One region of the Streptococcus sp. SCPM-O-B-15294 (M123) genome, then DNA from elsewhere that is predicted to be linked to it. Evidence: predicted binding sites of a transcription regulator. Region 1 holds the regulator's gene; the other holds the start of a gene.
The links. The regulator CtsR, encoded in region 1, represses protease genes until heat stress. The targets are predictions, from matches to a motif close to TTGGTCAAAAAAGGTCAAANA.
Positions count from the first base shown of each region.

Region 2: the regulator CtsR is predicted to act here: its motif matches at 10,617-10,637, upstream of AC3E8G_RS08355 (ATP-dependent Clp protease proteolytic subunit).

Region 1 is NZ_JBYQGU010000001.1:10,693-26,537, forward strand. It holds gene AC3E8G_RS00050 (Ig-like domain-containing protein) at 1-2,809, shown strand, start outside; gene AC3E8G_RS00055 (alpha-L-fucosidase) at 2,913-6,602, shown strand; gene AC3E8G_RS00060 (CtsR family transcriptional regulator) at 6,834-7,292, shown strand; gene AC3E8G_RS00065 (ATP-dependent Clp protease ATP-binding subunit) at 7,300-9,729, shown strand; gene AC3E8G_RS00070 (ECF transporter S component) at 9,741-10,229, shown strand; gene AC3E8G_RS00075 (DUF4430 domain-containing protein) at 10,210-10,614, shown strand; gene AC3E8G_RS00080 (hypothetical protein) at 10,777-11,511, shown strand; gene AC3E8G_RS00085 (AAA family ATPase) at 11,714-12,772, shown strand; gene pnuC (nicotinamide riboside transporter PnuC) at 12,785-13,567, shown strand; gene AC3E8G_RS00095 (NUDIX domain-containing protein) at 13,568-14,365, shown strand; gene dusB (tRNA dihydrouridine synthase DusB) at 14,559-15,539, opposite strand; gene hslO (Hsp33 family molecular chaperone HslO) at 15,526-15,845, opposite strand, start outside.
Region 2 is NZ_JBYQGU010000013.1:22,721-38,565, reverse strand. It holds gene AC3E8G_RS08395 (YiiX/YebB-like N1pC/P60 family cysteine hydrolase) at 17-529, shown strand; gene AC3E8G_RS08390 (DUF1803 domain-containing protein) at 513-1,163, shown strand; gene AC3E8G_RS08385 (UDP-N-acetylmuramoyl-L-alanyl-D-glutamate--L-lysine ligase) at 1,201-2,646, opposite strand; gene AC3E8G_RS08380 (putative polysaccharide biosynthesis protein) at 2,733-4,361, shown strand; gene AC3E8G_RS08375 (cystathionine gamma-synthase) at 4,501-5,595, shown strand; gene AC3E8G_RS08370 (MalY/PatB family protein) at 5,605-6,774, shown strand; M-box (ykoK) riboswitch at 6,816-6,970, shown strand; gene mgtA (magnesium-translocating P-type ATPase) at 7,194-9,854, shown strand; gene upp (uracil phosphoribosyltransferase) at 9,955-10,584, shown strand; gene AC3E8G_RS08355 (ATP-dependent Clp protease proteolytic subunit) at 10,747-11,337, shown strand; gene AC3E8G_RS08350 (DUF2129 domain-containing protein) at 11,468-11,752, shown strand; gene AC3E8G_RS08345 (ABC transporter substrate-binding protein) at 11,846-13,003, shown strand; gene AC3E8G_RS08340 (branched-chain amino acid ABC transporter permease) at 13,085-13,954, shown strand; gene AC3E8G_RS08335 (branched-chain amino acid ABC transporter permease) at 13,958-14,905, shown strand; gene AC3E8G_RS08330 (ABC transporter ATP-binding protein) at 14,905-15,669, shown strand; gene AC3E8G_RS08325 (ABC transporter ATP-binding protein) at 15,669-15,845, shown strand, end outside.

The sequences.
Region 1 (15,845 bases):
CGTGACAGCAGATCAAGTCAAGGATTACCATAGCTTTACAGTCACAGGTCATGTAGAGGGTGTGGAAAAAGAAGCCCAAGCTCAAGTCACCGTTGAAGGCATTATCGCTGTAGAAGAAGTCAGCACGACAACGCCAGTTGGTGAAAAACCAGCCCTTCCAGAAAGCGTGCGGACTTATCACTCCAATGGCAAGACCTATGCTGCCAAGGTGGCCTGGGATGCAGTCGATCCGCAACTCTTGGCCCAAGAAGGAGAAGTTGTCATAGCAGGCCGTGTAGAAGGAACCAACCTTCCAACCCGTCTTCATATTCGTGTTTCTAGCACCACAGTCAAGGGAGCCAATGTAGCAGAGCAATGGACAGGATCAGTCTTGCCACTCGCCTTTGCAAGTGACTCTAACGATGCGGATCCAGTTGCTAAGGTCAATGATAAGGTCATCTCCTTTACCGATGCTCCAGCTAACCGTTGGACCAACTGGGGCCGTGACAATGCGGAAGATTCTGTTGGTATCTTGTTTGGGGATTCTGGTATCTTGACCAAGCGAGCAGTGGACAACCTCCATGTTGGTTTCCACGAAGACCACGGCGTTGGCGCTCCAAGTGAATATGTGATTGAGTACTATACAGGGGAACAAATCCCAACTGTTCCAAGCAATCCAAATCGCGTCAAAGACGAAACAGACCATCCATTTAACAATCCAGCCAACTGGAAAGAAGTCAGCAACCTAACCGTTGAAGAACCGGTAGCAGCTGGCAAGATGAATCATTTCAGTTTTGATAAAGTCGACACCTATGCCGTTCGGATCCGCATGAAGACACCAGAAGGCAAACGTGGAAGCTCTATTTCAGAGATTCAGGTATTTGCCAATAAGGTTGCGGCAGAAGAAAAGAGCCAGGTGACCATTCGTGTCAACGGTGAGGTTTTACCAGGAGTAAATCCAAGTGTGACAGATTACTACATCGATGCGCGTGATCGGGCTTATCCACAAGTGGAAGCGACAGCTAGCCATCACGGTCTTGCAACGGTTGTGCCAAGCGTCCATGAAGGTGAGCCAATCCGTGTCATCCATAAAGCAGAAGATGGTACTATCTTACAAGAATACCGCCTCCATCTCACAAGTGATGCAGAAAAACTGAAACAAGCTGCTCCAGTAGCAGTAGAAGCAGGCAGACGTTTTGTGAAAGTCGGTCAAGATCTAGTTCTACCATCTACAGTAGGTGTCTACTTCAAAGGGGACACAGGTTACGAACGCAAGGAACTTACGGTGGACTGGCAGGCTATCCCAGCTGGTGCGCTGTCTCATGAAGGCAGCTTCACGTTAGAAGGAAAAGTCCTCGGCTATGATCTGACAGCTCAGCTGACCGTCCGGGTGTCCGAAAAGACAGGAGAAATCCTCTCTGTGAACCGTGACTACAATGCAGAGGATACCAGAGCATTTGCTAGTGAAACCAACGATCTCGATCCAAATCAAATCGACTATATCGATTACATCAATGATGGTGGCTACAACGAATACTATCGCTGGACCAACTGGAAGAGAGAACCGGATCAAACTGAAGTGTTTGCTGGTCTCATCTTCAAGAAAAATGGTCAAGTAACAGAGCGTTTGGTCAATAAAGTAGCGGTCGACTTCTTTGCAGATCAGGAAACAGGCCTGCCAACGAAAACTGTTCTTGAACGCTATATTGGTCCAGACTTTGATGTCCCAGATGATTACGGCAATTTGAAAAATCTTCCAGATCATCCATTTAACCAAGCCTCAAACTGGGAAGAAATTCCTTATAGCTTGGATTATGCCTTTGAGCCTGGTTATATCTCTAACCTCAGCTTCAACGAAACCAGAACGAAAGCCATCCGTTTAAGAATGGTCCGTGATGAAAATCTTAAAGGAATTGGAATCATTGAATTGAGCGCCTATGCCCCAACAGAAGAGGCCCAGGCAACAACTGATGTTACGATCCAAGTGAATGGCAAAGACCTAGAAGGTTTTAAACCAGATGTGACAGATTATCATCTAGAGTATGAGGGAGAACGTCCAATCGTTTCAGCACAAGGCAAGAATGGAACAGCCGTTACGGTCATCGATGCTAAAAGTGCCAATGCTCCGGTTCTTGTCAAGGTTGTCTCAGAAGATGGCAAGCTCGAAAAAGTATATCAACTTTCTCTATCCGGAAAAGCACCTACAGGCTCAGCCATTCCTGAAGAAGGGGTTAAGAATCTGGTCCATACCAAACCAGAGTTGGTGATTGAGCCAGAAGAGATGGACTTTGAACGCTTAGAACGTCCAAATGCGGATCTTCCAAAAGGTGAGAAACGTGTGGTTCAAGAAGGTCAAAAAGGGCGCAAATTGCGCTTGGTGGAAGTCTCTCAAGAAAATGGTGTGGAAAGCCAGAAGGAACTAGATGCCTTTGTAGAGCTAGATCCAGTGGCAGAAATCACGGAGGTGGGCACGAAAGAAGTGCTTCCAGACACTCCACAACCAGAGCCACAGCCTCAGCCACAACCAGAACCACAACCGCTTCCGAACCCAGAACATCCTCATGGCTCAGAAGGACCAGTAGCTACCTCAACTCCTCAAGCATCTCTTGAGGTCAAAGCAGTGCGTCAGGAAGGGACAGATGCAGCAGGGAAGGAAGTCGAGAAAACAGTTCAAGCGCCAGCAGTTTCAGCTGCTCCAGTTTCCGAAGGGACTTTACCAAATACAGGATCAGACGAAAGCGTCGCAAGCCTCGTTGCTGGAATCTTAGCAGCGGGCCTTGCCAGTGCTGTGCTGGACGATCAGAAAAAAAGAGCCAATAAGGCCAAGTAAAACAGCTAGAGAAACTAGCAAAAAACGGTGAAAAGTTCACAGGTAAAAAAAGGAGGATGGGGAAGTCCCACCCTCTTTACCTGGTGACATAAAGGAATAGAATATGGGAAAAAGATTATTTGAAAAGAGAAATCGATTTGGCATACGTAAACTCTCAGTAGGCGTCTGCTCGGTAGTTGTAGCGACCTGTTTTTTAGGAGTGACTACCAGTTACGCAGAGGAACAAGTTGAGAATAGTGAACCACGTGAAGAACGGGTTGAAACGAGCAATGCAGGGGATCAAGGAAAGGAGGAAAAAGCTGTGAAAGAGCACCAAGAAGAATCAGAGAATTCCTCACCCGTAACGAGTGAGAAAGAAAACCGCGCAGTCAGTCAAGGGACAGAAACAAGCCAACCAGCCACTTCTCCAGATGAGGAGCCTGAGATTGCAGACTATGGTCCGCTTCCAAGCAAGGCCCAAATGCAATACCACCGCGAAGAACTAGCAGCTTTCATCCACTTTGGGATGAATACCTACTACGATCGTGAGTGGGGAGATGGACAAGAAGACCCTTATTATTTCTATCCAGAGCATCTGGATACCGATCAGTGGATCAAAACTCTGAAAGACGCGGGCTTCAAACGGACGATCATGGTCGTCAAGCACCACGATGGCTTCCTCTTGTACCCTTCTAAATACACCGACCATACCATTGCTAAAAGCGGTTGGAAGGAAGGAAAAGGCGATATCCTAGCCGAGGTTTCTGCTTCTGCCAGCAAGTATGACATGGATATGGGGGTCTACCTCTCGCCTTGGGATGCTCACAGCCCACTCTACCATGTGGATACAGAGGACCAATACAACGAATACTATCTCAACCAGCTCAAAGAAATCCTTGAAGATCCAAAATATGGAAACAAGGGCAAGTTCGTAGAAGTCTGGATGGATGGAGCGCGTGGCGATGGGGCTCAAAAAGTCACCTATACCTTCGACAAGTGGTTTGATGCCATTCGTAAGGCCCAAGGGGATATTGCCATCTTCTCAGCTGAGCCCACCAATGTTCGTTGGATCGGAAATGAAAAGGGAATTGCTGGAGATCCAGTTTGGCATAAGGTCAATCCAGATAAGATCCGCAACAATCCATCCAATAGTTACCTCAATCACGGAGATCCAGAAGGGAAGCAATACTCAGTGGGAGAAGCGGATGTTTCTATTCGCTCCGGCTGGTTCTACCATGACAACCAAGAGCCTAAGTCCTTGCGCGAATTGATGGACATTTACTTCAAATCGGTCGGCCGTGGAACTCCACTCTTGCTCAATATTCCACCGAATCAAGACGGAAAATTTGCGGATGCCGATGTGGCCCGTTTGAAAGAATTACGCCAGACCTTGGACCAACTCTACAGTGTGAACTATGCGGCAGGAGCTTTGGTAGAAGCTGACTCGACACGACGCAACTCTCTCTACAAGGCCAGCCATTTGACAGATGGCGATGAAAAGACCAGTTGGGCACCATCAGATGATGCTAAGACCGGCTCTTTTGTTCTCGATCTTGGAAAAGAGCAACACTTTGATGTGGTAGAGCTCAAGGAAACGATCGAGAAAGGCCAACGGATTTCTGGCTTCACCATTGATGTGGCTGTGAATGGTCAATGGGTTCCTTTTGGGGCTGGTTCAACCGTAGGATACCGCCGTTTGATCAAAGGGCAACCAGTTGATAGTCGCTATATCCGGGTGTCCATCACCGATGCCCAAGCTACTCCAATCTTGAACGGAGTCTCTGTCTATAAGACCCCAGCTAGCATCGAAGAAACCGATGGTTACCCGCTTGGTTTGACTTATCATTCTGACCGGACTGCTGACCGAGCTAATAGCCAATGGAATGAAGAGGGAGAAGGCGTCCGAGGCACCTCTATGTGGACCAAGGAAAAGGGAGCTTCTGTGACCTATCAGTTTGAAGGCACCAAGGCCTATGTGGTCGCAACTGTCGACCCTGGTCATGGGGAAATGGATGTCTATGTCGATGGCCAAAAGCTAGCGACGGTCAATACCAAAAGCCCAAGCCGCAAACGCAGCCAAAAGGTCTATGAAACACCGGACTTGGCAGCAGGCTCCCATACCTTGACCTTGGTCAATAGCAAGGGAGATGCGATCGCAACGGAAGGGATTTATGCCCTCAATAACCAAGAAAAGGGTCTCTTTGAGTTTGCTCAGCCAACCCTAGCTGTTAAGAAAGGCGACCCAGCGCAAGTCGTTGTCAAGAGAAAAGGTGGCTCTAAAGGAAGTGCCAGTCTCAAATTAATCACAGAACCAGGAACAGGGGTTCATGGCAAGGTCTACAAAGATACCAACGTCACCCTTGAGTTCGCAGATGGAGAGACGGAAAAAACAGTCCAAGTTCCAACTCTTGATTTTGCAGGAAAAGCGACCGATGTCTATGACTTTAAGGTCAAATTGTTGCATCCAGATCAAGGAAGTCTAGTCGGCTTTATTCCAGAACTGACAGTCCAAGTAATGAACGAGGACCAGTTGCCAGAAAATCGCAAAGAAGTAGATGACCAAGATCCGAAACTGCACTATAGCCAAGGTTGGCACCATGAGACGGACAACAAAGACTTTTCAAATGGCACAGAATCTTGGTCTAGCTTTAACCAAGTGACCGATGAGGAAGGCAAGAAACACATTGAAGTGACCATCACCTTTAAGGGAACAGGTGTGGAGGTTCGAGGAGTGGTCGACCCAAGCCATGGTCTCTACAGCGTCACTCTAGATGGAAAAGAAATGGCCTTCGAAGAAGGGCGTGGCCATGATTATGAGATCGAAGGCGATCATTATTTCAGTGGCTATGGAGACCAACGCAAACTCGACCAGAGTTTGGTCAATCTGCAAGGCCTAGCAAAAGGCTACCACCAGCTACGCCTGCATCTGGATCCAGCTCTCAATGACCCTCAGTCATCCAGAGCCATCCAGGTAGACCGATTTATCCTATCAGGGAAAGATAGCCAGTTGCTCAGTCAAGAAGAGTTGCAACAGATCATCAGAGAAGGAGTAGAAAAGATCAAGGCTACTTCTCTCGATCGTTTGAAAGCAGAGCTCAAACCGACGGTTCAAGGACAATTGACGGACTTGACTCAGTTGTTGGATCAAGAGCGCCCAGATTTGGTTGCTGCAGTGAATCAAGTCGAAGCCCTTGAAACCATCTTAGGAGATGCTCACAATTATGAACCGCTGACGCAGACACGACCAGAAGAAGGTGTTCGGGATTTGATTCTTGAAAAACCAGAACTTCTCATCGAAGCAGAGGAGATTCCATTTGAGAGTCAAACACGTGAGAACAAGGACTTGGCCAAGGGCGAAAGCCGGATCCTTCAATCTGGGAAGGTCGGACGCCGATTGAAATTGATCGAGGTCCGACAAGAAGAAGGCAAAGAAATTCGGACAGAAGTCGATGCCTTCGTCGAAGTGGAGGCCCAGGACCAGATCACAGAAGTCGGAACGAAGGAAGCGGAAGAAGCTCCTATTATTCCGGATGTGCCGCTAGCAACAAGTCCTAGTGAAGACTCACAAGAAACGAAACCGCTCCTTCCTCCAGAAGACAAAAAAGAAAGTGGAATTGCTCCAATTTTGAAACCGACGGCTTCGAAAGAGACTCCTCTTTCTCCTGAGGTAGAAGCAGTAACTCCGGCCCCTGTGCAGTCCCAAGAAAAACTGCCACAGACAGGATCAGAGAAGGCAAGTTTCTTAGCCTGGATCGGACTACTGGGCTTAGGCTTCTTGGGCGGAAGAGTGAAATACGCTCGTCGGAAATCCTAAAGTCCCTATTACAAGAGGTTAGCAACGGCTAGCCTCTTTTTTGGCCTCCTTCTGGCTACCAACAAGGGGTCTTCAGTTTCTATCTCGACGTAGTCTTTGCTTTATTTACAGGCGTAAAAATTGTATAATAGTCAGATAAGGTCAATAATGACATCATGGATGATGAGACCATTTTTGATCCTCTGAAAAGCAGAGAGCTTATCTAGAATGAAAAGGTTAGAAAGGAGCATCATGGCAAGTAAAAATACATCAGATAGCATTGAGGCCTATATCAAGTCGCTACTGGCTCAAGCAGGCATCGCAGAGCTCAAGAGAAGCGAATTAGCGGATGTTTTCCAAGTTGTTCCTAGTCAAATCAATTATGTGATCAAGACCCGCTTCACCGAAAGTCGAGGCTATATCGTAGAGAGCAAGCGTGGAGGTGGCGGTTATATCCGGATTGGCAAGGTCCAATTTTCAGACCAACACCAGATGCTAAAAGAGCTTGGCGCAAGCATCGGAGAACAAATCAGTCAGACTGTTTTTGGCGATATCCTTCAAATGCTATTTGAAGAAAAACTCCTTACAAAGAGAGAGGCAGAGCTTTTGTCAGTGATGACGACAGACGAGGTTCTGGGAAGTGAAGCCCATCGCTTACGAGCCAATATCCTACGAAAAATTATCCAACAAGTCGATAGAAAGGGAATGTAATCTCCTTATGAACTATTCAAAAGCCCTATTAGAAACGATTGAAGCCGCTCAAATCTTGGCGGGTCATTTTGAGTCTCAAACGCTAGATACCTGGCATATCCTAGTAGCCCTGGCAAATAATCCCTATAGTGTAGCTGGTTCCGTCTTAAGTGACTATCCTATGCAGATTGATGATTTTCAAGATGCAGCGGAGCACATTACGGGTCAAGTCTACCAACGGGATGGCCGCTATGAGGTATTTCCTTTTTCTTTCCGTGTCGAAGAAATCATGAAACGTTCCCAAGAGATTGCCCAGGCAGTCCATGCCAAAAGTCTTGGAACAGAGCATGTCCTCTTGGCGCTATTACTAGAGCGGGGAACCTTGGCTTCTCAAGTATTGGAGTATGTCGGCTTCCGCTATGATGATCAGGAAGAGGGCATTAAAATCGTCGAGCTTCGGAAGAGCTTAGAACAACGAGCAGGTTGGGACAAGGAAGCTGTCAAGGCCATTCGTTCGCTCTATCGGGCCCAGCAACCCAATCGTCAAACCATGGGAAATATGATGGGCATGCCAGCCTCTACCAGCGGTGGTTTGGAAGACTACACCCGAGATTTGACAGAAATGGCTCGCAATGGCAGTTTGGAACCGGTGATTGGTCGGGGGCAAGAAATCTCGCGGATGATTCAGATTTTGAGCCGCAAAACGAAAAATAACCCAGTCCTGGTCGGGGATGCCGGTGTCGGAAAGACCGCTCTAGCCTTGGGCTTGGCTCAACGGATTGCCAGCGGAGATGTCCCGACGGAACTGGCTAAAATGCGGGTCCTAGAATTGGACTTGATGAATGTTGTCGCAGGGACGCGGTTCCGTGGAGATTTTGAAGAGCGGATGAACAACATCATCAATGATATTGAAGAAGATGGCCATGTCATCCTCTTCATTGATGAGCTCCATACCATTATGGGCTCTGGCTCTGGGATTGACTCCACCTTGGATGCGGCCAATATCTTGAAGCCGGCCTTGGCTCGCGGGACCCTACGGACCGTAGGAGCCACTACGCAAGAAGAATACCAAAAACACATTGAAAAAGATGCCGCTCTTTCACGCCGCTTTGCTAAGGTCTTGATTGAGCAACCCTCTGTTGCAGATAGCATTGCGATTTTGCAAGGGCTCAAGAAGACCTATGAACGTCACCACCGTGTTCATATTACGGATGCGGCTATTGAGACAGCTGTTGTTTATGCCAATCGTTATTTGACCAGTCGCCTCTTACCTGACTCCGCCATTGACCTCTTGGATGAAGCGGCAGCGACGGTGCAAAACAAGGGGCCTCAAGCCGGTCTTCAGTCCGACTTGACAGCTGCCGATCAAGCCTTGCTCAAGGGGCAGTGGAAAAAAGTTGCTCAGTTGCTAAAAGAAGATGCCAGTCCAAAAGGCTACCAGCTAGAAGTCAAGGAAGAGGATATCCTGAAGACGCTCAGTCAATTGTCAGGCATTCCTGTGGAGAAACTAACCCAAACAGCAGCTAAGAAATACCTTGAATTAGAAGCAGAACTTCATAAGCGCGTGATCGGTCAGGATCAGGCTGTCTCAAGTATCAGCCGAGCGATTCGTCGCAATCAGTCGGGAATTCGGTCTCACAAACGGCCAATTGGCTCCTTCCTCTTCCTCGGTCCGACTGGGGTCGGAAAAACCGAGCTCGCGAAGGCGCTGGCTGAAGTCCTCTTTGATGACGAGTCCGCTTTGATCCGCTTTGATATGAGTGAATACATGGAGAAATTTGCGGCCAGTCGTCTCAACGGTGCCCCTCCAGGCTATGTCGGTTATGAAGAAGGGGGCGAGTTGACGGAAAAAGTCCGCAACAAACCTTATTCAGTCCTCTTGTTTGATGAGGTGGAAAAAGCCCATCCAGATATCTTTAACGTTCTCTTGCAAGTCTTGGATGACGGTGTCTTGACCGACAGCAAGGGACGCAAGGTAGATTTCTCCAATACCATTATTATCATGACCTCAAACTTGGGAGCTACCGCTTTACGAGATGATAAGACGGTTGGCTTTGGAGCTAAGGATATTCGCTTTGACCAGGCCAATATGGAGAAACGCATCTTTGAAGAGTTGAAGAAGACCTATCGACCAGAGTTTATCAATCGGATCGATGAGAAGGTTGTCTTCCATAGCTTGACCAGTGACCAAATGCATGAGATTGTCAAGATTATGGTGAAACCGCTAGTTCAATCTCTATCAGAGAAGGGTATTACTCTGAAATTCCAAGCGTCTGCTCTTAAATGGCTGGCGACTCATGGATATGATCCAGAGATGGGAGCGCGTCCTTTGCGCCGGACCATCCAGACTCAGGTGGAAGACTACTTGGCAGAGATCCTCTTGAGAGGAGAAGTGGCTGAAGGGCAAACCCTCAAGGTAGGTGTCAAGTCTGGTCAGCTTAACTTCACGATTGACTAGGAGGATATGCAGTGCCTCTCAAACGCTTGACCCGAATCACCCTCTTAGCAGCCCTCTGTGTGGTGCTGAGACAAGCCTTTGCCTTCTTGCCCAATGTCCAACCCATTAGTGCCATTTTCTTTTTACTGGTGCTATTTGAAGACTGGCAATTTGCCTGTTTGGTGATGGCAGTCACCATGTTTACCTCGGCTTTTCTCTTGGGGATGAGCCCAGTGGTGCTCGCTCAGATACTGGCCTTTGGCCTCCTTTTGACTCTTTGGCGGGGGCTTTACCGTCACTTGTCTTTGCAAGTCCAAACCCTAGTAGTCGGTATCTTATCCTTTCTCTACGGGGTGCTGATTGACAGTCTTTATGCTATTCTCTACCACATGCCCTGGTGGACCTATGCGCTGGTGAATGGCTTTAGCTTTAACCTGGCCCACGCCCTTTCCACCACCTGTTTTTACCCTCTACTTTATATAGTATTTAGGAGATTGTATTATGAAAAAAACACTTTATAGTTTCTTTGCTGTCCTAGCAGCTCTTGTATTGGTCAGTTGCGGACAAAGCACACCATCGACTACGGAAAGCTCAGCTTCTAGCTCACAAGTAGCCAAAGAAAAACAAATTACCATTACGGTCAGTATCGCCCCTGAAGGGCAAGAAGCTCAAAGCAAGACCTTAAAGGTTGCTGAAAAAGCCAACCTGATGGAAGTCCTGAAAGCTAACTACAAAATCGAGGAAAAGAGTGGTCTCATCACCTCGATCGATGGCGTAGCCCAGGATGAAAGCAAGGGGCTCTATTGGATGTACAAGATTAATGGAGAGATGGCACCAAAAGGGGCAGCAGAAACTACTGTCCAAGATGGAGATACCATCGAATTTTATCAAGAAGTTTATCAATAAGAAAAAGAGTGAATGCTTGGAGTAGGGCTCCATTTGTTCACTCTTTTTTTGAAACTAGTTTCTATTTTTTATAAGACTTGCAAATCCTCTTGACTTCCCTATAGATGAATGTTACAATCATATTACAAAATGTAACAAATGTTACAAAAGAGAGGTATTGCCATGAAAACGAAAGGAACCTTGTTTAGTCTATCTACCCTTGCTCTAACAGCTGCTCTTCTCTTAAGCGGATGTGGATCAGAAAAGAACAAGGAAACCAGTCCATCTTCAACTAGTAAAATTGCGCAAGTGAAACAAAGCTCTACTAGTAAAAAAGAAGAGAAAAAGACCGCAAGCAAAACCACACAAAGCACAGAAGTTGCACAATCTCCTGCCATCGCTTCGAGCGAAACACAAGCGAGCCAAGAAAATCCATCAACTCCAGTGACACCAAGAGTTCCAGAAGCCAGTCAAGGCCTGGTTCCAACTCCTTCCAAAGAAACACATGCAGCAGTGACCCCAGCACCAGAAAAACAAAAACGTCCTAGCTTGGAGGAAGGTCGCACGACTGCAAAAGAACAAGCCTCTAAGACAGAGAACCCACGCTATAAAGGTGTCTTGAGCTATGCCTCAGGGGATTATTCAGGAGCAATAGGTAGTTGGACCGACGGTCGCGATACAGGCGTAAGCATCGGACAAGGTGGACAAGTAACCATTCAAACTCCTGGTGGCGATGCAGTGGGCTATACAATTGGAAGCTATGAATACAACTTGGATCAAGGTCATTACCATGCTGGTTTGATTTCCTCCCAAGATGGATCTGCAGCTAGCTTGGATATAGTTGTCGGTCAAGATGGCCAAGTGGCAAGTGTTCAAGTGACAGAAAATGGCCATGCGCATGCCTTGGTTCGGGAATAATGGCTCCCTACTGAGAAAATTAAAAAAAAGATTGAAATCAGAGGCTCAATTCTGTATAATAACATACAGAGTTGAGTCTTTTTAATTTTTATTTTATAAAAATATATTTTTTTATAAAAAAGTATTGACAGATTGAAATTATAGTTTATAATAAAATCATAAGCAAAACATGTTTTGACATTATGATAAAGGAGCCAGTTAGATGAAAGAAAAAGTGGCAGTAGTATTTGGAACGTTTGCCCCCCTTCATCAAGGTCATATTGATTTAATTCAACGGGCAAAACGCCAATGTGACCGCGTTTGTGTGATTGTCTCTGGTTACAAAGGTGACCGAGGAGAAGAAGTTGGCCTTCCTTTGCAGAAACGTTTTCGCTATATTCGAGAAGGTTTTTCAAATGATGAACTCACCCAAATTTATAAATTAGACGAGACAGAACTTCCCCGCTATCCTTTAGGATGGGAGCCTTGGTTGAAAACAGCCTTAGAAACCATTCAATATGATGCTGAGAGAGAAGAGCTCATCTTCTATGTTGGGGAAAAGACGTATCAAGAGGAACTTGAAGCGAGAGGCTTTCAAGCGCACTTACAGGAGCGTCAGTTTGGCATCTCAGGAACCCTCATCCGGGAAAATCCCAGCAAGTATTGGAAATACATTGCGCAACCCTTCCGTCGTCAGTTTACCAAAAAGGTCCTCATTATGGGGAGTGCTAGTAATGGGAAGACGACTTTGGCAAAAGATTTGGCCCGCTTCTATGATGCACCAGTGAGCTTAGAATATGCTCGCGAGTACCAGATCAGAAACAATGTACGGGATGATGAACTGACCCCCAAAGACTATTATTATCTCCTGCTCGGACAATACGATCAAACCTCAAAATTAATCGACAGTAGTGCCAATCGTGGACTGGTCATTGCGGATACCAATTCGCTAGTGACCAAGGGCTATTACGACTACTATATGGAAGTAGAAGGCCAAGAGACCAGTATGACGGATACTTTTGACAATCTCTTTGTCAGTATCCTCGCTAAGGAAAAATGGGATTTGATCTTATTTGTCCAACCCATTGGATCCTATGTCAATGATGGCTTCCGCGATATGACCATGGCAGATGATGAAATTCGCAACAGTTTTTCAAATCACCTGGATCACCTCCGCCACCAATACCTCGCAGATATCCCAACAGCCTATCTCGGGCAAGACTACTTGGGGAATTACGAAGAAGCAAAGCGTGTCATCGATACGATTTATCAAGCTGATTAAAGGAGAAACAGCATGAAACGACTACAAGAAAAAATTCAAACATTTGGGGAGCATTTAAAAAATGTCCATCGAGAAGCTGGCAAACGTGGCTTCGTAGGGATTATGAAACTCCTTTGGCAAGACCTATTTGCAGGTCGCACTCTGACACAATGGCTGTATCTGATTGCTTTGTCTAGCGTGCCCTTTGTCCTAGAGTTTACCAATCAGGAAGCAAGTCACGATTGGTTAGGGCTCTTTGCCTCCTGGACAGGAATCGTTTGTGTGATACTAGTAGCAGAAGGTAGGGCTAGTAACTATCTCTTTGGAGCAGTGAACTCAGCGATTTACCTCATCCTAGCCTTGAACAAAAACTTCTATGGAGAAGTTCTGACAACCCTATACTTCTTCGTGATGCAACCAATCGGCCTCTATGTCTGGTTGTCGAATCGGATCAATGACCAAGGAGGGGCAGAAGAATCTCACTTTGAAGCCAAGAAATTAACCATAATGGAATGGATCAAGTATTTGGTTCTAACAGCTCTGATTTGGATCGGGATGGGCTATGCCTATAAAAGCATCCACAGTGCACGACCTTTCCGTGATAGTGTGACAGATGCGACCAATGGAGTCGGTCAACTTCTCATGACAGGTCTTTATCGTGAACAGTGGATTTTCTGGATTGCGACCAACCTCTTCAGTATCTACCTCTGGTGGGGAGAAAGCATCCATATTCAGGGAATGTATTGGGTCTACACCCTCAATAGCTTGGTTGGTTGGTACCAATGGAGTAAAGCAGTGAAAAAGGAGGTTGCTTAGATGGCAACAAGCAGCATTCCGGAAGGGATGAACGAAAAGGAATACTACGAGACGGTCGTCAGCGAGGAAGAATTCCTCCGTTGGTATAAGGAGCAAGATCATCCCACCTATGAAAATCCAAGTGTAACTACCGATATGGTGGCCTACTGCTTTGTGGAGGGGCGTTTGAAACTCTTGGTGATTCGCCGGAAAACCCACCCTTGTCAGCACCGGGTCGCCTTGGTTGGAGGATTCTTGCAAAAGCACGAGGATGCTATCCAGGCTTGTATCCGCGAAGTTCAAGAAGAAGTTGGACTAGAGTTGACCCCTCAAAAGGTCGAGCAGTTAATGACCGTTTCGACTCCTGGTCGGGACCCACGGGGCTGGGTCATCACCATCGCCCACCTGGTCTATTTGCCTGCGGAGGCCGTCAATCTGGTCCGAGCTGGAGATGATGCCAAAGAAGTTCTTTTCCTTGATGTGGACTTCAAACAAGGGGAATGTTCTCTAGATGGCCGTGTTTTGACAGCTGAAGATTTCGCCTTTGACCACTATGAGATTGTCCAAGAATCGATCAAGCGTATCCAAGGGCGCTTGGCTTGGAATCCAACCTTCCTCCATCTCCTAGAAGAGCCTTTCACCGTATACGAAGCAACCGAGTTGGTGAATCTGATCCATCCAGATAAAGAAATTTTGACCAATAATTTCCTTGTGACCTATGGCTCTTACGTAGAAGAAGTAGGTGTCAAACGGGTACCTAAGAAAAAACCACGCAAGACCTATCGCTGGAAAGAAAGCGAATCTCAAGCGGATCAATAAGATACAAAAGAGGCTGGGACAAAAGTCCTAGCCTCTCAATTGTTTTTGGATTGTCGAGCAAGACGCAGTGGTTGAGTGGGCTCTACTATGCTGATTTCATCAGCTTTTACAGCTCTACTCAACTGTGCGGAGGTGGGACGACGAAATCGAATCCTAACGAATTACCGATTTCTGTCCCACTCTCTTTTTGTCATTAAGCTTTTTCTAATTGAAGAAGTTCTTCAATCTCAGCTAGAGTGCTAGCTTGCGAGATGGCTCCGCGGAGTTTGGCTGCGCCTGAGGTTCCTCGGAGGTAGTGAGGAGCTAAGCCGCGGAATTCGCGAACGGCAATGTGCTCACCTTTGAGATCGATCAAGCGTTTCAAATGTTCGTAAGCAATCTTCATCTTGTCTTCAAAAGTCAAATCAGGCAGGATTTCTCCTGTTTCAAAGTAGTGGTTGATTTGATTGAAGAGGTAAGGATTCCCCATAGCAGCACGGCCGATCATGACCGCATCGGCACCGACTTCTTCGATCCGTTGTTTGGCGTCTTGCACCGTCCGGATATCTCCGTTGGCGATAAATGGAATCTTGGTCAGTGCTTGTGCAACCTTGTGAAGGATCTCAAGATCCGCATGACCCGTATACATTTGCTCCCGGGTCCGTCCGTGCATGGCAAGGGCGGAGACACCTGCAGCTTCAGCTGCGAGGGCATTCTCAACTGCTAGAGAAGGGTCAGACCAACCTGTCCGCATTTTAACAGTGAGGGGGATATCAAGGACGGATTGAACCTTGTTAATGATAGAGTAGATCTTGTCTGGGTCCTTGAGCCACATGGCACCCGCCTCGTTCTTGACGATTTTATTAACTGGGCAGCCCATGTTGATATCGACGATATCGGTCTTGGTATTTTCTTGGATAAATTCAGCTGCGCGTGCCAGGCTGTCCTCATCGCTACCAAAGAGCTGAATCGATACAGGATTTTCACCTTCATCAATATGGAGCATATGCAGGGTCTTTTCGTTATTGTATTGGATTCCTTTATCAGAGACCATTTCCATGACTACAAGCCCTGCCCCGAGTTCTTTAGCAATCGTGCGGAAGGCTGAGTTGGTCACACCGGCCATAGGTGCAAGGACCGTCCGGTTTGGGATCTCGACATTCCCAATCATAAAAGGTGTATTAAGATTTGTCACGAATGAGTTCCTCCAAGTCGTTTTTATCAAAGTGATAAGCCGTCTGACAGAATTGGCAAACAATTTCTGCTCCCTGGTCCTCGTCCTTCATTTCTTGAAGGTCTTTGGCTGGCAAGCTAGCCAAGGCATCCATGAAGCGTTCCTTGCTACAGTCACATTGGAAGCGGATCTCTTCTTCAGAGAGACGTTTGTAGTGATCTTCGCCATAGATGGCAGTAAGAAGGGCTTCAATATGGTCGTCAGAGGCTAAAAGGGTAGAAATGGCCGGCATTTCTTGGATACGTTTTTCAAAGCGGGCAATTTCTT
Region 2 (15,845 bases), on a different contig from region 1:
TTGCTAGGAGGAGACCATGTTAGAATCTGGCGATTTGATTTTTGTGAGAGAAAATACGGAAATGGGCCAGGCCATCCAGGCTTCGACAGGTAACTACAGTCACGTGGCTATCTTTTTGGACGGACAGGTCTATCATGCTACGGTGGAAGGTGGTGTTCTTTCCCAGTCACCCGAAAATTTCTTTGAAGCTGGAAAAGTCTATGACCTTTATCGCTATACGGCGATTGATCACGAAGAAGTCAAAAAGCGAGCAGAGAGCCTTTTAGGAGCTCCCTACAATGCGTCCTTTTATCCAGATGGAGATGGTTTCTATTGTTCCCAGTTCATCGCTGAACTACTTCCTATCTTTGAAACCATTCCCATGAAGTTTGGAGATGTGGAAGAGGAGATTGGTCCGTTCTGGCTGGATTACTACAAGGAACTTGGCCTAGCCGTTCCCCTAGATCAGCCTGGGACTAACCCGAGTCAGTTAGCTCAGTCTCCCCATCTACAGTTTAAAGAAAGGTATATGGATGATTCAGATCATTAATCCCACACGTTTGACACGTCAGCCATTTTTCAAGGACTTGATCAACTATTTGGACCAGCACGACGATGTGATCCTGCGGCAAATTAAGGCCCAATTTCCGGATCAACCAGTGGATAAGCTGATGGAGGAATATATCAAAGCGGGCTTCATCCTTCGAGAAAATAAACGCTACACCCTCAATTTGCCTTTCTTAGAGTCAGCTGATCGAGTTGAATTGGATCAGGAGGTCTTTGTCCGAGAGGACAGTGCAGTTTATCAAGAATTAAAAGCCAAGGTCTTCCAAACGGAACTCCGCAATACTACCAATGCAGCAATTCTCATAGAGGAGACTGACTTCGAACGACATGCACAGACACTTTCCAATTACTTCTACAAGGTTGCTCACCAATATCCATTGACGGAGGAGCAAGAGAAACTCTATGCTATTTTGGGCGATGTCAATCCCGAGTATGCTCTCAAGTATATGACCAGCTTTTTGCTCAAGTTCCTCAAAAAAGAAGAAGTCCAGCAAAAGCGCAGAGACATCTTTGTTGATAGCTTAGAAGTCTTAGGCTATATCCGCAAAAATGATGAAGGCAAATATGAATTAGCAGTGGACTTGGATAAGGAAAGACTGGTGTTTATCAAACAATAAAAAAGGCTAGGAATTTTCCTAGCCTTCTTTCGTTTGATTAAAGGTAACGTTCAGCAATTGCTGCGTCACCTGGATACTCTTCTTTTACGCCATTGACGATTTGGTAGCAGTCAGCTCCTTTTCCGGCGATAATGACGGCATCTTCAGGCTTGCTGGTCGTTGCCATAGCTACTTGAATGGCTTCTTCGCGATCTGCGATTTTTTCGACAGGGCGCGTGATGAAGCTGCTAATCTCTTCAGCGATAGCCAAAGGATCTTCATAGTTGGGATCATCCGCTGTGAGGAAGACTTGGATTTCAGGATGGTCTTCTAAGAGCAAGCCGAAGTCCTTACGACGGCTCTCTCCTTTATTCCCAGTTGATCCAAGGACCAGTGAAATCGTCCCCGTTTGATGGGTTTCAACAACTGAGAGCAGTTTTTTCAAGCTATCTCCATTATGGGCATAGTCGATGAAGACCTTGGCCCCATTTTTCTGAGTCAAGACTTCCATTCGGCCAGGAACGCGCGTCTTAGCAATCCCTTTTTGGATATCCTCGAGACTCGCTCCTAGACGAAGGCAGGCAAGACCTGCAGCCACAGCATTTTCTTGGTTGAAGTGACCGATGAGCTGGGTATCATAATCTCCTGCCAGCTTGCCAGTGACAGAAAAGCTAAAGGCTTTTGAGTTCTGGACTTGGTTGCTTGATTGACTACCGTAGAAGTCGTGGTCTTGCTCCGCAACCTGCTCCGCAAGAATCTCAAAATGATCCATATCGCTATTGACGACAACAGCACGGCTATTTTCCATCAAGAGTCGTTTGTGGTAGAAATAGTCTTCAAAGGTTGGATGTTCAATTGGTCCAATATGGTCAGGGCTGATGTTGAGGAAGACACCGACATCAAAGGTCAGACCGTAAACCCGTTTCACCAAATAAGCTTGGCTAGAAACCTCCATAATCAGGTGGGTCCGATCATTGGCAACTGCCTGGGCCATCATTTCAAAAAGATCAATGCTTTCTGGAGTGGTCAAGGTTGATTTGAAGAAAGTCTTGCCATCCAAGGTTGTATTCATAGTGGACAGCATGGCTGGACGGTGGCCTTGCTCAAGAATCTTGTAGGCATAGTAAGCAGAAGTCGTTTTGCCCTTGGTCCCTGTAAAGGCTAAGAGTTTTAGCTGGCGCTCAGGGTGGCCATAGAATTCCATGGCAATCAAGCTCATAGCCTGTTTGATATCCGTAACGATAATGGCTGGGATGCTGACCTCAAAGTCTTGCTCAGCGACATACCACTGGAGACCTTGCTCGATCGCTTGCTCCAAAAATTCCTTCTTGAAATTTGCCCCCTTGACAAAAAAGAGGGTCTCGGAGTTGACTTTTCGACTATCGTAGCTTATTTGATTAAAAGAAACACCACTTGCTGAATAGTGGTATTCTCCGTCTTGTAGGATCTCACGAAAGTTGTGATCCTCTTTTAAAATGTTTAGTACAGTTTCTATCTTCATCATAATCTTATTTTAAACTGAAAGAGCTTATTTTACAAGTGTAAAGGAAAAGTTTATAATGAAAGAAGACTATAAAGTAGAGGAAACATATGAGTAACGAAACAAGTAATCAACAGGCCCAGATGCTTCGAGGCACAGTCTGGTTAACAGCCAGCAATTTCATTAGTCGTCTCTTAGGTGCGGCCTATCTCATCCCTTGGTATATCTGGATGGGCAAACATGGAGCAGAGGCAAACGGCCTCTTTACGATGGGCTACAATATCTACGCTTGGTTTTTGCTGATTTCAACAGCAGGCGTCCCAGTAGCAGTCGCTAAGCAGGTGGCCAAGTACAATACCAAGGGGCAAGAAGAGCACAGTTTTGCCATGATTCGTGGCTTCCTTAAGTTCATGTCTTTATTGGGCTTGGTTTTTGCCATTATCATGTATGTGCTTTCCCCAGTATTTGCAAATCTGTCTGGAGGTGGGAAAGACCTAATCCCTGTTATGCAGAGCCTGTCTTGGGCAGTCCTCATTTTCCCTTCCATGAGTGTCATTCGTGGCTTCTTCCAAGGGCATAACAATCTGAAACCTTATGCCATCAGTCAAATTGCTGAGCAAGTGATTCGGGTTATCTGGATGCTCTTGACAGCCTACTTCATTATGAAGGTCGGCTCAGGTGATTACGTTGAAGCCGTGACCCAGTCCACTTTTGCAGCCTTTATTGGGATGGGAGCAAGTCTCCTAGTCCTCGTCTATTACCTCTGGAAAACAGGACTTCTACAGCACATTATTCATCGTCCAGAGTCTGATAGCCAGATTGACACCAAGGCTCTCTTGTGGGATACCATTCGTGAAGCGATTCCGTTCATTGTGACAGGATCAGCCATTCAACTCTTCCAAATCATCGACCAGATGACCTATAGCAATGTCATGTCTTGGTTCACCAACTTCACTCGTTCAGAGCTTTTGGTTCAGTTCAGCTACTTCTCAGCGAATCCGAACAAGATTACCATGATTTTAATTGCGGTTGCGACATCGATCGGTGGGGTGGGAATCCCTCTTCTTACAGAGAACTATGTCAAGGGTGATTTCCGGGCTGCAGGGAAGCTGGTTCAAGATAATTTGACCATGCTAGTAGCCTTCTTGCTTCCAGCGACGATTGGAGCAGTAGCCATTGCAGAGCCTCTCTATACGGTCTTTTACGGGAAGCCAGATTCCCTGGCTTTGGGACTCTTTATCCTAGCTATGCTGCAAACGGTCATCCTAGGCCTGTATACGGTTCTCTCTCCAATGATCCAGGCTCTTTTCCAAAATCGGAAGGCAATTCTTTACTTTGGTTATGGAGTATTGGTAAAACTGATTCTCCAAGTACCGTTCATTTATGTCTTTAAAGCCTATGGTCCTCTTCTTTCTACTACAATTGGTCTCATGATTCCGATTGTCCTTATGTACAAGGAAATTCATCTGGTGACCCATTTCAATCGCAAGACAGTCTTCAAACGAAGCTTATTGACAGCCATTCTCACCTTGATCATGCTCTTGGTGGTCCTAGTTGCAGGCTTTATCCTAGGCTTTGTGATCAAACCAAATGGTCGAGTGACCAGCATGATTTATGTAGCTCTGATTGGTGGTGTTGGAATCGTGGTATACGGTGGCCTTGGTCTTCGTCTTCGTTTCTTAGATCGCTTCATTGGTAGCAAGGCAGCTAGTCTTCGAAATAAATTTCATATTTCATAATCAATAGAGGTTGGGGCTATCCCACCTCTTTTTTTATTATAGTTTGAAGCTATATCTAGCTCTTGAAAAAGGAAAAACCGAATCATCTAAAGAAGTGATACAATAGAGACAATTGAATTTACGTCCATTGGAGGTTTGTATGAGTCACAAAAAGAATATTAACACCATCCTAGCTCAAGCGGGAATCAAGTCGGATCCAGCAACAGGGGCTTTGATTACTCCGCTTCATTTTTCAACCACTTACCAGCATCCAGAGTTTGGTCAATCTACTGGTTTTGACTATATCCGTACCAAGAATCCGACTCGGGTAAACGCTGAAAAGACCTTGGCAGCTATTGAGAGTGCAGAGCATGCCTTGGTGACGAGCTCAGGTATGTCTGCCATTGTCTTAGCCTTTAGTATTTTTCCTGTTGGCGGTAAGGTCTTGGCAGTAAGAGATCTTTATGGAGGCTCTTTCCGTTGGTTCAACCAAATGGAACAAGAAGGACGCTTTTTCTTTACCTATGCAAATTCAGAAGAAGAGTTGGTAGAAGGATTGAAGGGAGAGGTGGATATTCTCTATATTGAAACACCTACTAACCCACTCATGCTGGAGTTTGATATCCAGAAATTAGCTAAACTCGCTCATGAAAAAGGGGCAAAAGTGATTGTAGACAATACCTTCTATAGCCCTATCTACCAACGTCCAATTGAAGAAGGAGCAGATATCGTCCTTCACTCAGCGACCAAGTATCTAGCGGGTCATAATGACGTTTTGGCTGGGGTTGTAGTGACTGATGATGAAGGTCTCTATGAGCAACTCTTTTATAACTTAAACACAACTGGAGCTGTTCTCTCTCCTTTTGACAGCTACCAATTGATCCGTGGTTTAAAAACCTTAGCCCTTCGAATGGAGCGCTCTACAGAAAATGCGAAGAAGGTAGTGGAATTCTTGAAGGGGCATCCAGCTGTTAAGGAAGTATTGTATACCGGCAAGGGAGGCATGGTTTCCTTTAAAGTAAGCCACCAAGAAAAGATTCCAACCATTTTAAACCACTTGCAAGTCTTTACCTTTGCAGAGAGCTTGGGTGGAGTGGAGAGTTTGATTACCTACCCAACTACACAGACCCACGCAGATATTCCTGCAGAGGTTCGTCATTCCTATGGGTTAACGGATGACTTGCTTCGCCTTTCCATCGGAATTGAAGATGCACGGGATTTGATTGAGGATTTAGAACAAGCATTGGCTAGATAGGAGTCCATCATGGGAAAAGAACAATTTTTGACTGTCCCTAATCGTTTGGGGCATCATACTAGCAAGTGGAAGGAGTCAGAGCAAGATCCAGAACTTCTTCCTGCTTGGATTGCAGATATGGATTTTGAATCCTTGCCTGCGGTTCGCCAAGCCATTCGAGATTACGCAGATCAATTAGTCTACGGATACACCTATCCTAGCGAGGAGCTTTACAAGGCTGTTCAGAATTGGGAAAAGTCAGAGCATGGATATGTGTTTGAGAAGGAAGCCATTGTCTTTATGGAAGGTGTGGTTCCGTCTATTTCAACGGCTATTCAGGCTTTCACTAAGGAAGGCGAGGCTGTTCTCATCAATACGCCAGTTTATCCACCCTTTGCCCGTAGCGTCCGCCTCAATCAACGCGAATTAGTGACTAATTCCTTAGTAGAAGTGGATGGACTCTTCCAAATTGATTTTGAGCAATTGGAAAAAGACTTTGTGGAGCACCAAGTCAAGCTCTACATCCTGTGCAATCCTCATAACCCAGGCGGTCGCGTCTGGGAACGAGAAGTCCTAGAAAAGATTGGTCGCCTCTGTCAAAAATATGGGGTCTTGCTTGTTTCAGATGAAATTCACCAAGACTTGGCGCTATTTGGAAATCGGCACGTATGTTTTAATACAGTAGATCCAAGCTTTAAGGACTTCACCCTTGTCTTATCAAGCGCGACCAAAACCTTCAACATTGCAGGTACAAAAAATTCCTATGCCATCATCGAAAATGATGCACTAAGAAAATCCTTCCAAGCTCGGCAGTTGCGAAACAATCAACATGAAATTTCTGCCCTTGGCTTTATCGCCACCGAAGTCGCCTATCAGAATGGAAAAGCTTGGTTAGAGGACTTAAAGGAAGTCTTGGAAGAAAATATCGATTACACTGTAGAAGTTTTGCGTGAGCAGACAGACATTGGTGTGATGAAACCGCAAGGGACCTATCTACTCTGGCTTGATTTTTCTGCCTACGGTTTGTCAGAGGAAGAACTCCATGCTCGACTTCATGACCAGGCCAAGGTCATCCTCAATAAAGGGACAGACTTTGGAGTAGAAGGGAAGCAACATGCCCGCCTCAATGTGGCAGCTCCGAAAACCCTAGTCCAAGAGATTGTCGATCGGATCGTAACAAATTTTCCTAAAAAAGGTTGATTTTAAGGGTTGACTTTTCTATAGGGGAGGAGTATACTCAAGGGGAATAACGGTAGGTGAGGCTACCACAAGGATACGGATGACTACCGCAAAGCAGTGGAGACACTACTCGTTGGTCAACAGTCCTGATCGCAAAGGTCAAGACTAAGCTCATTTCATTGCCTTGCGGAGCTAAAGCTTGGACGGTCTATTTTTTGAGAATTTTTATTAAAAAATAAACGACGAGTTTAATGAGTCCTACCTGTAAAAGGGGAGGGCTCTTTTCTTATGCTTAAGAAGCCTCTCACCTATCAAGTAGAAAAGGAGAACACTATGATACAAATCGACGATCATCCCGAACCGCACATAGCCAGCCAATCGCTGATTTGTGTCATCGGGACTCTATAAGCGTTTGGCTCCTGATTTAAAAGGAGATTCCAATGCAAACAACAAAAGAAAGACTCATTGCTGCATTGCAAGATGCAGAAACAAGAACCTTAGCAACCTATCAATCTAGCTGGTCTGGCTTGACGGAAGACCAAGTAGAGGAGAACCGGGATAACTATGGAGAAAATGTCCTCACAAAGGGGCAAGATGATTCTATCTGGAAACGGATTGTTGAATCCATCATCAATCCCTTCACAGTCATCTTACTGCTCATTGCCCTTGTTTCTCTGGTGACCAATGTTTGGTTAGCCAAACCAGGTGAGGAAGATCCAACGACCTCTCTCATCATCGTCGTTCTCGTCCTTCTCTCTGGAGGGATTCGGTTTATTCAAGAATTGCGAAGTGACAAGGCTGCTAGCAACCTTTCTCGCATGATTGTCAATACAGCAACGGTCATTCGAGAAGGCAAAGAAGAAGAAATTCCCATTGATGAGATCGTGGTGGGAGACCTGATCAAATTGAGTGCAGGCGACATGATCCCAGCGGATGTGGTCTTGTTGGATTCTCGAGACTTCTTCGTCCAACAATCAGGTTTGACTGGAGAGAGCGATGCTGTCGAAAAAGTCTGCTTGAAAAAAGCAAGTGGCCAAAATCTGGACAGTCTTTTGGAGAGTGAAAGTCTAGCTTTCATGGGGACCAACGTCATCTCAGGTCGAGCAACAGCCTTGGTCTTGGTCGTTGGGGATGAAACCATGATGGGAGCGATTGAGCAAACCATCAATACTTATGATGAACCAACCTCTTTTGAACGAGAAATGAACACCATCTCTTGGTTGTTGATCCGACTCATGATGGTCATGGTACCCATCGTCTTCTTTATCAATGGTTTGACAGATGGGGATTGGCTGGAAGCAGGGGTCTTTGCCCTCAGTGTAGGGGTGGGCTTGACTCCGGAAATGCTCCCAATGATTATCACAGCCAGCTTGGCCAAGGGTTCCATTATCATGGCCAAAGAAAAGGTGGTCATTAAAAAACTCAATGCCATTCAAGACTTAGGAGCTATCGATATCCTCTGTACGGACAAGACTGGAACCTTGACCCAAGATGAGATTGTACTCGAATACCCCCTCGACATTCGTGGGGACTTGGATTTGTCTGTCCTTCGTCGGGCCTATCTCAATTCTTACTTCCAAACCGGCCTCAAAAACTTAATGGATCGCGCTATTATCAGCCGGACAGAAAGAGAAGCTAAGAAACATGAGATTGTCAGTGGCTTGGACCAAAGCTTCCAAAAAATTGATGAATTGCCTTTTGACTTTGAACGCCGGCGGATGAGTGTCATTGTCAAAGATGAGGGGGGAATCGTGAGCATGGTCACCAAGGGAGCCTTGGAAGAAATGCTAGCAGTCTCTAACTATGTAGAATACAAGGATGAGATTATCCCCCTAACAGACCAAGTGCGGGAAGACGTCTTGGCAGAGGTGGCTCAGCTGAATGAACAAGGTTTGCGCGTGCTAGGGGTTAGTTACAAATCAAATCTTGAGGAAGGCTATGCCTTTGAAGTGGCAGATGAAGCAGACATGATCTTGACGGGCTATCTAGCCTTCTTGGATCCACCAAAACCATCCGCAGCACCAGCCATCAATACCCTTGCGGAATACGGAGTTGCTACTAAAATCCTTACGGGTGATAATGAGAAAGTGACCCAAGCGGTTTGTGAAAAGGTGGGACTGGATGTTGACCACATTTTGCTGGGTAGCGATATCGACAGTCTCTCTGATTCAGACTTGGCCCAAGCAGTAGAAACCACTACCGTTTTTGCAAAATTATCTCCAGACCAAAAAGCACGCATTATCTTGCAGCTGAAAGCAAATGGCCATAAGGTCGGCTATATGGGAGATGGCATCAATGATGCACCATCTATGAAAGTGGCAGATGTTGGTATTTCGGTTGATACAGCTGTCGATATTGCCAAAGAAACAGCAGATGTTATCCTACTGGATAAGGACTTGATGGTCCTCGAAAAAGGCTTGGTAGAAGGACGCAAGGTTTATGCCAATATGACCAAGTACATCAAGATGACCGTTTCTTCTAATTTCGGGAATATTTTCTCTCTTCTCTTTGCCAGTATTTTCCTTCCTTTCCTTCCAATGGCCCCTATCCATCTCATCGTTTTAAACTTGGTTTATGACCTTTCCTGTATCGCCTTGCCTTTCGACCGGGTTGATAAGGACTTCTTGAAGAAACCAAGAATCTGGGAAGCGAAATCCATTACCCGCTTTATGGCCTGGTTTGGTCCTATTTCCTCTGTCTTTGACATCTTGACCTTTATCGCTCTCTACTTTATCATCGTACCAATGATTACAGGCTATGGCTATGTCCATGGAGCAGACAGTGCGGGCCTCTTCATCATGCTCTTTCAAACCGGCTGGTTCATTGAGTCCATGTGGTCCCAAACTATGGTCATCTATATGCTCCGCTCTCCAAAATTGCCCTTTGTTCAAAGCCGGCCAGCCCTTGCAGTCATGGCAACGACCCTATTGGGCGCCCTCTTTGTGACCTTCCTACCATATGGCCCACTGGCTTCCTTGTTGAAAGTAGCGCCACTAAATAGTCTTTACTTCCTATTACTAGCGGGGATTCTCTTCCTTTATATGGCAAGTGTCACCCTGGTCAAACACTATTATATTGGCAAGTACAAGGAGTGGCTATAAGCTAGTCATTAAAATAAGAAAAGAAAAGGTTTGCATATTTGTAGGCCTTTTTCTTCCTTTTTGATATAATAAGATGAATATAGAGAAAGAAGGAACCACAATGGGAAAACTTGAAGTTATTAAACATCCACTGATTCAGCATAAATTGTCTATTTTGCGTCGGACTGATACCTCTACAAAGGCTTTTCGTGAATTAGTAGATGAAATTGCTATGTTGATGGGATACGAAGTTTTGCGCGAACTTCCTCTTGAAGATGTAGAAATCGAAACACCCATCACAAAGACAGTTCAAAAACAGATTGCTGGAAAAAAACTAGCGATTGTTCCAATCCTTCGTGCAGGAATCGGGATGGTAGACGGACTCTTGAGTTTGGTACCCGCTGCTAAAGTTGGTCACATCGGAATGTACCGTGATGAAGAAACCTTGAAACCAGTTGAATACTTGGTGAAATTGCCAGAAGATATCGACCAACGTCAAATCTTTGTGGTGGACCCAATGTTGGCGACTGGGGGATCTGCAATCTTAGCTGTGGATTCATTAAAGAAACGTGGTGCAAGCCATATTAAGTTTGTCTGCTTGGTTGCAGCACCAGAAGGAGTGGAAGCTCTTCAAACAGCTCATCCGGATGTCGAAATCTTTGCTGCAGCCTTGGATGAACGACTCAACGAAAACGGCTATATCGTTCCAGGTTTGGGTGATGCTGGAGACCGCTTGTTTGGTACCAAATAAGCACATTTCCAATCCATCTTTAGGAAAGTAAAAATTTGACCTTTGTTGACCAATGGGATATAATAGCTTTTATAAAGAATGGAAGGAGAGCTAGCCTCTCGAATCAACCGGATGAAACTCGTGAGATGGTGCCGGTTATAATGGATAAAAGGAGATGAATGAATGATTCCAGTAGTAATTGAACAAACTAGTCGTGGCGAACGCTCATACGACATTTACTCACGCCTCTTAAAAGACCGTATTATCATGGTGACAGGACCGGTCGAAGACCAAATGGCCAATTCGATTATTGCCCAATTGCTCTTCTTGGATGCCCAAGATAATACCAAAGATATCTATATGTATATCAATACGCCAGGAGGCTCTGTCTCTGCAGGTTTGGCAATCGTCGATACCATGAACTTTATCAAATCAGACGTCCAGACCATCGTCATGGGGATGGCCGCTTCAATGGGGACTGTGATTGCATCAAGTGGTGCCAAAGGCAAACGCTTCATGTTGCCAAATGCTGAGTACATGATCCACCAACCAATGGGTGGTACTGGTGGCGGTACTCAACAAACGGATATGGCCATTGCAGCAGAACACCTCTTGAAAACACGTCACAGATTAGAAAAAATCTTGGCAGAAAATTCAGGTCAAACCATCAAGAAAATCCACTCTGATGCGGAACGGGATAATTGGATGACTGCAGAAGAAACCTTAGCTTATGGTTTCATCGATGAAATCATGGCTAACAACAATCTCGGATAAGAAATCTTAACCATCCAACCCTCTCCTTTGACAGGAGAGGGTTTTTAGGATACTCTTCACTTTCTAGAAAAAGATAGTATTTTTACCTGAAATTTGCTATACTTGTAACAGAAGCAGAAAGGGATTGTGTATGTTTGAGAAGCAAGCTAGAACAGGCTTAATTGTAAAATTATATTATAACCGAGATGCAAAGAAATTGCAGGAAATTGGGGATGTGATCTATCATTCCAAAAAAATGCGTTATGTCCAGGTCTATGTCGATAGTCCTCAAGTTCTTGAAATTATGCAACAATTAAAAAAAGAACGCTTTGTAAAGAAGGTTCAAATTTGCCATATTCAAGAATTGGATCGTGATTTTGTAGGAAGTTTGCATCGTCAGAAGGAAGAGACGCAAGTAGAAAACGCAATCATTTAATCGATTGCGTTTTTTATGTTGACAATTTTCAGATAATTCGGTATATTCTTAATATGTATTTATTTTAAGAATTATTTAAGGAGATTATTACAAATGAAGAATAAATTTGCTCTTTCATTTTTAACCATTGCAAGTGTCGCTCTTCTTGCTGCTTGTGGTGAAGTTTCAACTTCAGGTTCAAACACAACTGGTAACGAAATCGGCAAAGAACTAAAAGTCGGTTTTAACTTTGAAAAAACTGGTGAAGTAGCAGCCTACGGTAGTGCTGAACAAAAAGGTGCTCAATTGGCCGTTGATGAAATCAACGCTAAGGGGGGTGCTGATGGTAAGAAGATTGTTGTTACAGATAAAGATAACAAATCTGAGACAGCGGAAGCAGCTACCATTACAACAAACCTTGTTACTCAATCAAAAGTGAACGCTCTTGTAGGACCTGCAACTTCAGGTGCCACTGCAGCAGCGGTTGCGAATGCTGGTAAAGCGGGTGTTCCATTGGTAACCCCATCAGCAACACAAGATAATTTGACAAAAGGTCAAGATTACCTTTTCCGTGCTACCTTTATCGATAGCTTCCAAGGACAAATCATTTCAAAATACACAACTGAGAACTTGAAAGCGAAGAAAGTCGTTCTTTACTACGATAACTCATCTGACTATGCGAAAGGGATTGCTGAAGCCTTTAAGAAATCTTATAAAGGTGAAATCGTAGCGACAGAAACTTTCCAATCTAAGGACACAGACTTCCAAGCTGCCCTTACAAAAATCAAAGATAAAGACTTCGATGCTATTGTTCTTCCAGGTTACTACACTGAAACTGGTAAAATCGTAAACCAAGCACGTGGTATGGGAATCAAACAACCAATCATCGGTGGTGATGGATTTAGCGATGCAAAATTCGTTGAACAAGCAACACCTGCTGCAGCTACAGACATCTACTACGTAGCTGGATTCTCTACTGAAGGTGAAATGACTGATAAAGCCAAGAAATTCGTAGAAGCTTATAAAGCGAAATACAACGAAGAACCTTCAATGTTTGCAGCTTTGGCATATGATTCAGTTTACATGATTGCAGAAGCATCTAAAGGTGCTAAGAACTCTGTTGAATTGAAAGATAACCTTGCGAAGTTGAAAGACTTTGAAGGTGTTACTGGTACAATGTCTATTGACAAAGACCATAATCCGGTTAAATCTGCACTTATGATTGGCTTAAAAGATGGTAAAGTTGAGTCAGTTGAATCGGTTAAACCTTAATTATCATTTGTTGTTTGTACAAGAGGCTGGGAGAATGAAAATTCCTGGCCTCGCTCTTTATTGTTAGAAAGGATGGTTCAAATGCTCCAGCAATTAGTGAACGGTCTAATCTTGGGAAGTGTCTATGCACTCTTAGCCCTTGGTTATACCATGGTGTATGGAATTATCAAATTGATCAACTTTGCCCATGGGGATATCTACATGGTAGGTGCCTTTATGGGGTATTTCTTATTGAACTCATTGAAAGTTAACTTCTTTGTAGCCTTGCTTCTAGCTATGGTTGGGACAGCTATTTTAGGGGTTGTGATTGAATACTTGGCTTATCGTCCGCTTCGTCATTCAACTCGGATTGCAGCCTTGATCACAGCCATCGGGGTTTCCTTCTTGCTCGAATATGGGATGGTCTTTTTTGTAGGGGCTAATACCCGTTCCTTCCCGCAAGTCATTGAAACTGTTCGTTACAATTTTGGTCCTATTTCAATCTCCAACATTCAGTTGATGATCTTAGGAGTGTCTATTTTCTTGATGGTCGCTCTTCAATTTATTATTCAAAAGACAAAGATGGGGAAAGCCATGCGGGCTGTTTCTGTTGATAGTGATGCTGCTCAATTGATGGGGATTAATGTCAACCGGACCATCAGCTTTACCTTTGCATTGGGATCAGCCTTAGCGGGTGCTGGTGGTGTCTTGATCGGTTTGTATTACAACTCGATCGAGCCTTTGATGGGGATGACACCAGGGATCAAAGCCTTTGTCGCAGCCGTTCTTGGAGGAATCGGAATCATTCCAGGTGCGGCCCTAGGTGGATTTGTCATCGGTTTGTTGGAAACCTTCGCTACAGCGATCGGTCTCTCAGACTTCCGTGATGCCATTGTGTATGCCATCTTGATTGTGATCTTGCTCATCCGTCCTGCAGGTATCCTCGGTAAAAATGTGAAAGAGAAGGTGTAAGCCATGAAACAAAATTTAAAAGTGAATTTAGTCTGGCTTGGTCTTTTGGTCGCAGGTTTTGCCTTGATCCAAGTCTTGGTTGCAGCAGGTGTCCTCAACCTCTTCTATATCCAAATTTTGGAACAAATCGGGATTAATATCATTCTTGCTGTTGGTTTGAACCTCATCGTTGGTTTTTCAGGTCAATTCTCGCTCGGACATGCTGGATTTATGGCGATTGGTGCTTACTCTGTAGCCATTCTCGGTTCTAAATCACCAACCTATGGTGCTTTCTTTGCTGCTATGGTTTTAGGTGCCTTGATCGCAGGTATCGTTGCCTTGATCGTTGGGGTTCCAACCCTTCGGTTGAAAGGAGACTACCTGGCGATTGCAACACTTGGGGTTTCAGAAATCATCCGGATCTTGATCGTCAATGGTGGTACTCTAACAAATGGTGCTGCGGGGATCCTTGGTTTACCAGCTTTTACAACCTGGCAATTGGTTTACATCTTTGTTGTCATTACGACCATTTTTACCATCAACTTCTTACGCAGTCCAATTGGGCGTTCTACCCTTTCTGTTCGTGAAGATGAAATCGCCGCAGAATCTGTTGGGATTAATACGACCAAAGTTAAAGTCATTGCTTTTGTTTTCGGTGCGATCACAGCGGCGATTGCTGGATCTCTTCAAGCCGGCTTTATCGGTTCTGTTGTTCCTAAAGATTACTCTTTCACCAATACCATTAATGTCTTGATTATTGTCGTTTTCGGTGGTTTGGGATCGATGTCAGGAACAGTTGTGGCAGCCATCGTCTTGGGGATCTTGAACATGGTGCTTCAAGACTTCTCAAGCGTACGTATGATCATTTACTCATTAGCTTTGATTCTCGTAATGCTCTTCCGCCCAGGTGGTCTTCTTGGAACATGGGAATTTAGCTTGAAAAAACTATTCTCAAAAAAGGAGGCTAACTAATGGCACTTCTTGAAGTAAAAAATTTAACAAAAAACTTTGGTGGTTTGACAGCCGTTGGGGATGTGACCATGGAACTCAATGAAGGGGAATTGGTTGGTTTGATTGGCCCCAACGGTGCCGGAAAAACAACCCTCTTCAACCTCCTAACAGGGGTATATGAACCAAGTGAAGGGACCATTACCTTAGATGGTCAGCTACTAAATGGTAAAGCACCTTATAAAATCGCTGCTGGTGGTCTGGGACGGACTTTCCAAAATATTCGTCTCTTTAAAGATTTGAGCGTTTTGGACAATGTCTTGATTGCCTTTGCCAATCACCACAAACCACATGTTTTTGCTAGTCTTTTCCGCTTGCCAAGCTATTACAAGAATGAAGAAGCTTTGAAAGCGAAAGCCCTTGAATTGTTAGCGATTTTTGGTTTGGAAAAAGAAGCAGATACCTTGGCCAAAAACTTAGCTTACGGACAACAACGTCACTTGGAGATCGTTCGTGCCCTTGCTACAGAACCCAAGATCCTCTTCTTGGATGAGCCTGCTGCAGGGATGAACCCTCAAGAAACAGCAGAATTAACCCAACTGATCCGTCGCATTCAAAAAGAATTTAATATTACGATCATGCTGATCGAGCACGATATGAGCTTGGTCATGGAAGTAACAGAACGGATTTATGTATTGGAATATGGTCGCTTGATTGCCCATGGTACGCCGGATGAAATCAAGTCCAACAAACGTGTAATCGAAGCATATCTGGGAGGTGAAGCCTAATGTCTATGTTAAAAGTTGAAAATCTTTCTGTACACTATGGCATGATCCAGGCTGTCCGTGATGTCAGTTTCGAAGTCAATGAAGGGGAAGTTGTATCCTTGATCGGTGCCAATGGTGCTGGGAAAACATCTATTCTTCGTACCATTTCAGGTTTGGTGCGTCCAAGTGCTGGGAAA